DNA from 3 places in the Streptomyces sp. 5K101 genome. Region 3 is predicted to be linked to each of the others. Evidence: predicted binding sites of a transcription regulator. Region 3 holds the regulator's gene; each other region holds the start of a gene.

Region 1 (3,274 bases), on a different contig from region 3:
GCGCCGTCGGCGCCGCGGCCGCCCGCGCCGGCTTCCGCTCCTGCGTGTTCATCCCGCACGACCTGGAGCAGGGCAAGGTCGTCATGGCCGCCGTGTACGGCGGTGAACTGGTCGGCATCGAGGGCAACTACGACGACGTCAACCGCTTCTGCTCGGAGCTCATCGGCGACCCGGCCGGCGAGGGCTGGGGCTTCGTGAACGTCAACCTCCGCCCGTACTACGCCGAGGGCTCCAAGACGCTCGCGTACGAGATCTGCGAGCAGCTCGGCTGGCGGCTGCCCGACCAGATCGTCATCCCGATCGCCTCCGGCTCCCAGCTCACCAAGATCGACAAGGGCCTGCAGGAGCTGATCAAGCTGGGTCTGGTCGAGGACAAGCCCTACAAGATCTTCGGCGCCCAGGCCGAGGGCTGCTCCCCGGTGTCCGTCGCCTTCAAGGCGGGCCACGACGTGGTCAGGCCGCAGAAGCCCGACACCATCGCCAAGTCCCTCGCGATCGGCAACCCGGCCGACGGCCCGTACGTCCTGGACATCTGCCGCCGCACCGGCGGCGCGGTCGAGGACGTCACCGACGGGCAGATCGTGGACGCGATCAAGCTGCTCGCCCGCACGGAGGGCATCTTCACGGAGACCGCCGGCGGCACGACCCTCGGCGTGGCGAAGAAGCTGATCGAGGCCGGTGTCATCGACCCGTCCCTCACCACGGTCGTCGTCAACACGGGTGACGGCCTCAAGACCCTCGACGCGGTGGCGCCCACGACGGGTATGACCGCTGTCATCCGACCCAACCTGGACTCTTTCCGAGAGGCTGGCCTCGCATGAGCGTCAACGTCCGTATCCCCACCATCCTCCGCACGTACACGGGCGGTCAGGCCGAGGTTTCCGCAGAGGGCGCGACTCTGGCCGAGGTCATCGCGGACCTGGAGAAGAACCACACGGGCATCGCGGCCCGCGTCCTGGACGACCAGGGCAAGCTGCGCCGCTTCGTCAACGTGTACGTGAACGACGACGACGTCCGCTTCGAGCAGGGCCTCGAGACGGCGACGCCGGACGGTGCGGGCGTGTCGATCATCCCCGCCGTCGCCGGCGGCTGATCCCCTCCGCGTTACCCCGCGTTATCGGCATTGCCCCCTCCGCGAGAGAAGCGGAGGGGGTAATTCTGCATGGTTGAGCGCGGTAGAGTCTGGGAAGCCCCCTCCGCCGGCTGCCCGGCAATGCGTTCCCGCTCCACAAGAATGCGCCAAAGTAAGCGATCGAATTGCGCCGAAAGTCGCACTTTGCCGGGCCCGACTTGCCCCGGAATTCAATGAATTCGCATGGATCGGCCGATCGGCCCTGCCCAGATTTCTCGTCCGATTGACCTGTTGCGGAGGGCAGTTGGGCAGATACATTCAGCCGCGGTCGACGCGTTCCGGCGCACACCCCTCCTGCTGGGGTGAGGTCTGACCCGGGTCCGCGAAGTGCGGTCCTGTGCAAGGGCCAGTAATAGGGGAGTTAGGCATGGCTCAGGGCACCGTCAAGTGGTTCAACGCGGAGAAGGGGTACGGCTTCATCGCGGTCGACGGTGGTGCGGATGTTTTCGTCCACTACAGCGCGATCCAGATGGACGGATACCGCACCCTCGAAGAGGGTCAGCGAGTCGAGTTCGAGATCTCGCAGGGCCAGAAGGGTCCGCAGGCCGACATGGTCAAGCTCGCCGTCTGATCCGACTGATCCAGACGCGATCGGCCACCGGCGCACGCACGCCACGAGGGGTCCGCATCCCACAGACGGGGATGCGGGCCCCTCGTGCGTGCGCCGCGGCGGTCACCGTGAGCGTCAGGCGCTTGCACTCTCAGGGGTCGAGTGCTAATCATTGGCGTTAGCACTCTCCGAGTGAGAGTGACAGAACTTGGATCGGGTCGGTGAGGTCCGCAGGCCGGGTGGGGCAAGGAACCACGCGGCACGCAGACCGTCCGTCGCGGGCGCCGGATGCGATCCGAAGGCAATCCTCCCCCGCAGCTTCGCGCGGGGGGACCCCCATGTCCGGGAGGACACTTCACATGGCCAAGATCATCGCGTTCGACGAGGAGGCACGGCGCGGTCTCGAGCGCGGGATGAACCAGCTCGCCGACGCCGTCAAGGTCACCCTTGGTCCCAAGGGTCGCAACGTCGTCCTCGAGAAGAAGTGGGGCGCCCCCACGATCACCAACGATGGTGTGTCCATCGCCAAGGAGATCGAGCTCGAGGACCCGTACGAGAAGATCGGCGCCGAGCTGGTCAAGGAAGTCGCCAAGAAGACGGACGACGTCGCCGGTGACGGTACGACCACCGCGACCGTTCTCGCCCAGGCGCTCGTCCGCGAGGGTCTGCGCAACGTGGCCGCCGGCGCCAACCCGATGGCCCTCAAGCGCGGCATCGAGAAGGCCGTCGAGGCCGTCTCCGGCGCCCTGCTGGAGCAGGCGAAGGATGTCGAGACCAAGGAGCAGATCGCTTCCACGGCCTCCATCTCCGCCGCCGACACCCAGATCGGTGAGCTCATCGCCGAGGCCATGGACAAGGTCGGCAAGGAAGGCGTCATCACCGTCGAGGAGTCCCAGACCTTCGGTCTGGAGCTGGAGCTCACCGAGGGCATGCGCTTCGACAAGGGCTACATCTCGGCGTACTTCGCCACCGACATGGAGCGTATGGAGGCGTCCCTCGACGACCCGTACATCCTGATCGTCAACTCCAAGGTCGGCAACGTGAAGGACCTCCTTCCGCTGCTGGAGAAGGTCATGCAGTCCGGCAAGCCGCTGCTGATCATCGCCGAGGACGTCGAGGGCGAGGCCCTGTCCACGCTCGTCGTGAACAAGATCCGCGGCACCTTCAAGTCCGTCGCCGTCAAGGCCCCGGGCTTCGGCGACCGCCGCAAGGCCATGCTGAACGACATCGCCATCCTCACGGGCGGCACGGTCATCTCCGAGGAGGTCGGCCTCAAGCTCGAGAACGCCGGCCTGGACCTGCTGGGCCGCGCCCGCAAGGTCGTCATCACCAAGGACGAGACCACGATCGTCGACGGTGCCGGTGACAGCGACCAGGTCGCCGGTCGCGTCAACCAGATCCGCGCCGAGATCGAGAGCAGCGACTCGGACTACGACCGCGAGAAGCTCCAGGAGCGCCTCGCGAAGCTGGCCGGCGGCGTGGCCGTCATCAAGGCCGGCGCCGCGACCGAGGTCGAGCTCAAGGAGCGCAAGCACCGCATCGAGGACGCCGTCCGCAACGCGAAGGCGGCCGTCGAGGAGGGCATCGTCGCC
Region 2 (3,274 bases), on a different contig from region 3:
CTCGGCGTTGGCCCGCGCGGCCTCGGCCGTCAGCGGGTCGCGGTCCACGGCCAGGACGGAGATGCCCGCCCGCGCGAGCGCGAGCGCGTCGCCGCCGATCCCGCTGCACAGGTCGGCGACGCTGCGCACGCCGAGGGCGGCGAAGCGCTCGGCCCGGTGGGCGGCGACCGACCGGCGGGTGGACTGCTCGACGCCGTTCGGGGTGAAGAACATCCGTCCGGCGTCCTCGGCACCGAACTTCGCCGCCGCGCGCTGCCGCAGCCGCGCCTGCCCGAGCGCCGCCGAGACGAGCCCGGCCGGATGCTCGCGCCGCAGCCGGGTGGCCACCGCCAGTTCGTCGGCGGGGTCGTAGGAGGCGAGCGACGCCAGCAGCGCGGCCCCCTCCTCGGTGCGCAGGGCCTGGAAGGCGGCGAGCGGATCGGAGGCGTTCACCGGGCCATTGTGGGCCAGCCGGGGGATGGTCCGCGCACGCAGGCGGTGTCGGCCGGGCGGGCGGGCACCGCGCTGACAGGATGCGACGCCATGCAGCTGGTAAGACAAAAGGGAAAAGTAAGAACGTACCGGGTCGCGTTGGGGCTGGCCGCGCTCGTCGTCGCCGCCACCGGCTCCGGCTGTGCGGGCGGGGACGGACGGGACGCCCGCCCCTCGCCTTCCGCGGGGGAGCAGGCCAAGGGTGGCCCGAAGGCGCCGGAGCGGGCGGTGGGACCGGCCGGCGCCCTGTCCGCGTACGCCAAAAAGGTGAAACAGGCCCAGGCCGCCCGGGCCGCGGCGGCGAAGAAGTGGGGCCTGGAGGAGACCCCGCTCCCCGCGCCCCCGCCGCCGGACGACAAGCCGGAGATCACCACCCGCGAGGGCTTCGAGGTCAAGGGCGGCGACGAGCTGCCGCCGGTCTTCACCACCGTCCCCACCAAGGAGAAGATCGTCTTCCTGACGATCGACGACGGCGCGGAGAAGGACCCCGAGCTGCTGCGGATGATGTCCGACCTGAAGATCCCGTACAGCGCCTTCCTCAGCGACTACGTGATCGACGACGACTACGACTACTTCGAGAAGATGCGGGACCGCGGCGTCGCGCTGCACAACCACACCCTCAACCACCCTTACCTGCCGGGCCTTTCGTACTCCGGCCAGAAGCGGGAGATCTGCGGCCAACAGGACAGGCTGGCGAAACGGTACGGCACGCGCCCGCGGCTGTTCCGCCCGCCGTACGGGAGCTACAACAGGGACACGCTGCGCGCCGCGAAGTCCTGTGGGATCGAGGCCGTGCCGCTGTGGGCGTCCGAGGCGTTCCCCGACCGCATGGAGTGGCGCGAGTGGGACCGGGATCTGCACCCCGGCGACATCATCCTCACCCACTTCCGGGGCCGCGGGGAATGGAAGGGCTCGATGGCGGACATGATCCGGCGGGTCATGCGGACCGTGACCGAAAAGGGCTACGCCGTGGCGAAGCTGGAGGACTACGTGTGAGCCGCGCGCACCGGCCCCTCGCCGGTGCGCCACCCGCCCGCCGAGGACCTTCCGGAACGCCCGAGACGTACGGCAGTGCCGACGACATCGCCCGCCGCGGGCGGCACAACCGCGACGGGTTCAGGCCGCCACGCGGCGCTGCATTGGCACTCCGCTTGACCGAGTGCTAATCGCAGTCATAGTCTCGCTCCTGGCACTCCCCACCGGAGAGTGCCAACACAGCGACGGGCAGGTCCGGCACCCGCGACGACGGATCCACCTGGTCGCCACCTCAGATCAGTTAACCCCGTGAGATCTCCGAAGGGGGAGGTCGGATCGTGACGACCACCAGCTCCAAGGTTGCCATCAAGCCGCTCGAGGACCGCATTGTGGTCCAGCCGCTCGACGCCGAGCAGACCACGGCTTCTGGCCTGGTTATCCCGGACACCGCCAAGGAGAAGCCCCAGGAGGGCGTCGTCCTGGCCGTGGGCCCGGGCCGCTTCGAGAACGGCGAGCGCCTTCCGCTCGACGTGAACGTCGGCGACGTGGTGCTGTACAGCAAGTACGGCGGCACCGAAGTGAAGTACAGCGGCGAGGAGTACCTCGTCCTCTCGGCCCGCGACGTGCTCGCGATCGTCGAGAAGTAATCCCTGCTTCACCCGGCAGATTTGCTTTGAGCTGCGCCCCTGGCCACCCCGCTGACGCCGGGCGGCGAGGGGCGCGGTTCTTTTGAACACGATTTCCGAGAGGGCTGAATCGCTCCCATGGCGAAGATCCTGAAGTTCGACGAGGACGCCCGTCGCGCCCTCGAGCGCGGCGTCAACAAGCTTGCCGACACGGTCAAGGTGACGATCGGCCCCCGCGGCCGCAACGTCGTCATCGACAAGAAGTTCGGCGCGCCGACCATCACCAACGACGGTGTCACCATCGCCCGCGAGGTCGAGGTCGAGGACCCGTACGAGAACCTGGGCGCCCAGCTCGTGAAGGAGGTGGCGACCAAGACCAACGACATCGCGGGTGACGGTACGACCACCGCCACCGTGCTGGCCCAGGCCCTGGTCCGCGAGGGTCTGCGCAACGTCGCCGCCGGCGCCTCCCCGGCCGCCCTGAAGAAGGGCATCGACGCCGCGGTCCAGGCCGTGTCCGAGGAGCTCCTCGCGACCGCCCGCCCGATCGAGGACAAGACCGACATCGCCGCCGTGGCCGCGCTCTCCGCGCAGGACCAGCAGGTCGGCGAGCTCATCGCCGAGGCGATGGACAAGGTCGGCAAGGACGGTGTCATCACCGTCGAGGAGTCCAACACCTTCGGCCTGGAGCTCGACTTCACCGAGGGCATGGCCTTCGACAAGGGCTACCTGTCCCCGTACATGGTGACCGACCAGGAGCGCATGGAGGCCGTCCTCGACGACCCGTACATCCTGATCCACCAGGGCAAGATCTCCTCCATCCAGGACCTGCTCCCGCTGCTGGAGAAGGTCATCCAGGCGGGTGGCTCCAAGCCGCTGCTGATCATCGCCGAGGACGTCGAGGGCGAGGCCCTGTCGACCCTGGTCGTGAACAAGATCCGCGGCACCTTCAACGCGGTGGCCGTCAAGGCCCCCGGCTTCGGCGACCGCCGCAAGGCGATGCTCGGCGACATGGCCACCCTCACCGGTGCCACCGTCATCGCCGAGGAGGTCGGCCTCAAGCTCGACCAGGCCGGTCTGGACGTGCTGGGCACCGCCCGCCGCGTCACCGTCACCAAGGACGACACCACCATCGTCGACGGTGGCGGCAACTCCGAGGACGTGCAGGGCCGCGTCAACCAGATCAAGGCCGAGATCGAGAC
Region 3 (3,274 bases):
ATGGGGATCGTCACGGTGCAGTGCAGGTCGTCGCCGCGCCGCTGGAAGACCGGGTGCGCGATCTCGTGGATCTCGACGTACAGGTCACCGGCCGGGCCGCCGCCCGGGCCGACCTCGCCCTCGCCCGCGAGCTGGATGCGCGTGCCGTTGTCGACACCCGCGGGGATCTTCACCGTGAGGGTGCGGCGCGACCGGATCCGACCGTCGCCCGCGCACTCCGGGCACGGGGTCGGCACGACGGTGCCGAAGCCCTGGCACTGCGGGCACGGACGCGACGTCATGACCTGGCCGAGGAAGGACCGCGTCACCTGCGAGACCTCACCGCGGCCGCGGCACATGTCACAGGTCTGCGCGGAGGTGCCGGGCGCCGCGCCCTCGCCGGAGCACGTCGTGCACACCACGGCCGTGTCGACCTGGATGTCCTTCGTCGTGCCGAAGGCCGCCTCGTTGAGCTCGACGTCCAGGCGGATCATGGCGTCCTGGCCGCGCCGCGTACGCGAACGGGGTCCGCGCTGCGACGCCGTGCCGAAGAAGGCGTCCATGATGTCGGAGAAGTTCCCGAAGCCGCCCGCGCCGAAGCCGCTCGCGCCACCGCCGCCGGCCTGGGACAGAGGGTCGCCGCCGAGGTCGTAGACCTGCTTCTTCTGCGGGTCCGAGAGCACCTCGTACGCCGCGTTGATCTCCTTGAAGCGCTCCTGCGTCTTCGGGTCCGGATTCACGTCCGGGTGGAGTTCACGCGCGAGCCGGCGGAACGCCTTCTTGATCTCGTCCTGCGATGCGTCGCGGCGTACGCCGAGTACGGCGTAGTAGTCCGTGGCCACTTACGACTCCGCCAGGATCTGTCCGACGTAACGTGCCACTGCGCGTACCGCTCCCATCGTTCCGGGGTAGTCCATGCGGGTCGGTCCGACCACGCCGAGTTTGGCGACTGCCTCGCCGCCCGAACCGTAGCCGACCGAGACGACGGACGTGGAGTTGAGTCCCTCGTGGGCATTCTCATGCCCGATCCGCACGGTCACGCCCGATTCCTTGGCCTCGCCGAGCAGCTTGAGCAGCACGACGTGCTCCTCCAGCGCCTCCAGCACCGGCCTGATCGTCAGGGGGAAGTCGTGTCCGAAGCGGGTGAGATTGGCGGTGCCGCCGATCACCAGCCGCTCCTCGGTCTCCTCGACCAGGGTCTCCAGCAGGATCGCGAGCACGGTGGAGACCGTGCCGCGGTCCTCCGTCTCGAACGACTCCGGCAGGTCCTGCACCAGCTGCGGCACGTCCGCGAAACGGCGGCCGACGACGCGGCTGTTGAGCCGGGCCCGCAGGTCGGCCAGCGAGGTCTCGCCGAACGGCGCGGGGCAGTCGACCATCCGCTGCTCGACGCGGCCGGTGTCCGTGATCAGCACGAGCATCAGCCGGGCGGGAGCGAGCGACAGCAGCTCCACGTGCCGGACGGTCGAGCGGGTCAGCGAGGGGTACTGGACGACGGCGACCTGCCGGGTCAGCTGGGCGAGCAGACGGACCGTGCGGCCCACGACGTCGTCGAGGTCGACGGCTCCGTCCAGGAAGTTCTGGATGGCCCGGCGCTCGGGGGACGACAGCGGCTTGACACCCGCCAGCCTGTCGACGAACAGCCGGTAGCCCTTGTCCGTGGGGATGCGGCCGGCGCTGGTGTGGGGCTGGGCGATGTAGCCCTCGTCCTCCAGCACGGCCATGTCGTTGCGGACGGTGGCCGGGGAGACACCGAGCTTGTGGCGCTCCGTCAGCGCCTTGGAACCGACGGGCTCCTCGGTGCCGACGTAGTCCTGGACGATGGCGCGCAGGACTTCGAGTCTGCGTTCGCTGAGCATCGCGCGCACCTCCAGCTGCCGGTCCTCGGTGTGTCCTGGCACTCGATACGCCCGAGTGCCAGCTTTCCCCGGCCAGTGTACGGCGGCGGGGTACGCCCCTAGCAAGGGCGGCCGACCACGCTACCGCGAGACCTGTGCTGGTCGATGCGGATAGCGTCGCCGTATGGACGCCGCTTGGGAAGACTTCGGGTGGGAACGGCTGGCCGCCGGAGTCGGCCGGCGAAGGATGCCGACCTGGGACGCGACGGTCGGCCTGGTGCTGGGCGAGGAACACGTCCTGCTGTACGACACGGGTTCGACGATCCGCGAGGGCGCCGGGCTCCGCGCACAGGCGCAGGCACTGGCGGGCGGGCGCCGCGTGACGTACATCGCACTGAGTCACCCGCACTTCGACCACGTGCTGGGCACGGCCGCGTTCGCCGGTGTGGAGATCTACGGGGCCGTCGGTGTGGACACGCTGCTAGGCCGCGAACGCGACGCGATCCGCGCCGACGCCGTGCGCCACGGGGTCCCGGCGGCCGCGGCGGCGGAGGCCGCCGATCTGCTGGTGGTGCCGCACCACCTGGTGAGCGGGGAGTGCACGCTCGACCTGGGCGGCCGCCGGGTGCTGCTGGCCAACGTCGGCCCCGGCCACTCGGGCCACGACCTGGCGCTGTTCGTGCCCGGCGAGCCGGAGGTCGTCTTCTGCGGCGACCTGGTGGAGGAGTCGGGCGAGCCGCAGGCGGGCCCGGACGCGATCACTTCGCGCTGGCCCGCGGCGCTCGACCGCCTGCTCGCGCTCGGCGGCGAGGACGCGCTGTACGTGCCGGGGCACGGGGCGGCGGTGGACGCGGCGTTCGTGCGGACGCAGCGTGACGAGCTGGCGGCGCGCTTCGGCGTGTCGTAGGGCGGCCGGTCGTATCGTCATCCGACATGCGCAGCTACAGCCCTGATCTGACACCTCCGTGGAAGCGGTCGGCACCGGTCCCGGAGGTCCCCGCGGAACCCGACCTCGTGGTGGAGGAGGTCGCGACCGGCTTCTGCGGTGCGGTGATCCGCTGCGAGGCGGGGACCGTGACGCTGGAGGACCGCTTCGGCAAGCACCGGGTCTTCCCGCTGGAGCCGCGGGGCTTCCTGCTGGAGGGCAAGGTGGTCACGCTGGTCAGCCCGTCCGCGCCGGCCCCGGCCCGCCCCACGCGTACGGCCTCGGGCTCGGTCGCGGTCCCCGGCGCCCGCGCCCGGGTCGCCCGCGCGGGCCGCATCTACGTGGAGGGCCGCCACGACGCCGAACTCGTGGAACGGGTGTGGGGAGACGACCTGCGCATCGAGGGCGTGGTCGTGGAGTACCTGGAGGGCATCGACGATCTCCCGTCGATCGTCGCCGAGTTCGCCCCGGGCCCGGACGCGCGCCTGGGCGTGCTGGTCGACCACCTGGTCGCCGGCTCCAAGGAGTCCCG

Evidence for each region. The regulator HrcA, encoded in region 3, represses chaperone genes, less so after heat shock. The targets are predictions, from matches to a motif close to TTNGCACTCNGNNNNNCNGAGTGCNAA.
Region 1: a site for HrcA is predicted at 1,861-1,887, ahead of groL (chaperonin GroEL). Genes of this name have one in related genera too.
Region 2: a site for HrcA is predicted at 1,611-1,637, ahead of groES (co-chaperone GroES). Genes of this name have one in related genera too.

What each region holds. Positions count from the first base shown of each region.
Region 1 is NZ_JBKFFO010000006.1:143,301-146,574, forward strand. Features, by position in the region: gene thrC (threonine synthase) at 1-821, shown strand, start outside; gene ACLB9X_RS14225 (MoaD/ThiS family protein) at 818-1,093, shown strand; gene ACLB9X_RS14230 (cold-shock protein) at 1,500-1,703, shown strand; gene groL (chaperonin GroEL) at 2,042-3,274, shown strand, end outside.
Region 2 is NZ_JBKFFO010000010.1:193,756-197,029, forward strand. Features, by position in the region: gene ACLB9X_RS20870 (THUMP-like domain-containing protein) at 1-432, opposite strand, end outside; gene ACLB9X_RS20875 (polysaccharide deacetylase family protein) at 523-1,467, shown strand; gene groES (co-chaperone GroES) at 1,785-2,093, shown strand; gene groL (chaperonin GroEL) at 2,211-3,274, shown strand, end outside.
Region 3 is NZ_JBKFFO010000009.1:130,221-133,494, reverse strand. Features, by position in the region: gene dnaJ (molecular chaperone DnaJ) at 1-821, opposite strand, end outside; gene hrcA (heat-inducible transcriptional repressor HrcA) at 822-1,838, opposite strand; gene ACLB9X_RS18950 (MBL fold metallo-hydrolase) at 2,002-2,724, shown strand; gene ACLB9X_RS18945 (DUF3097 domain-containing protein) at 2,751-3,274, shown strand, end outside.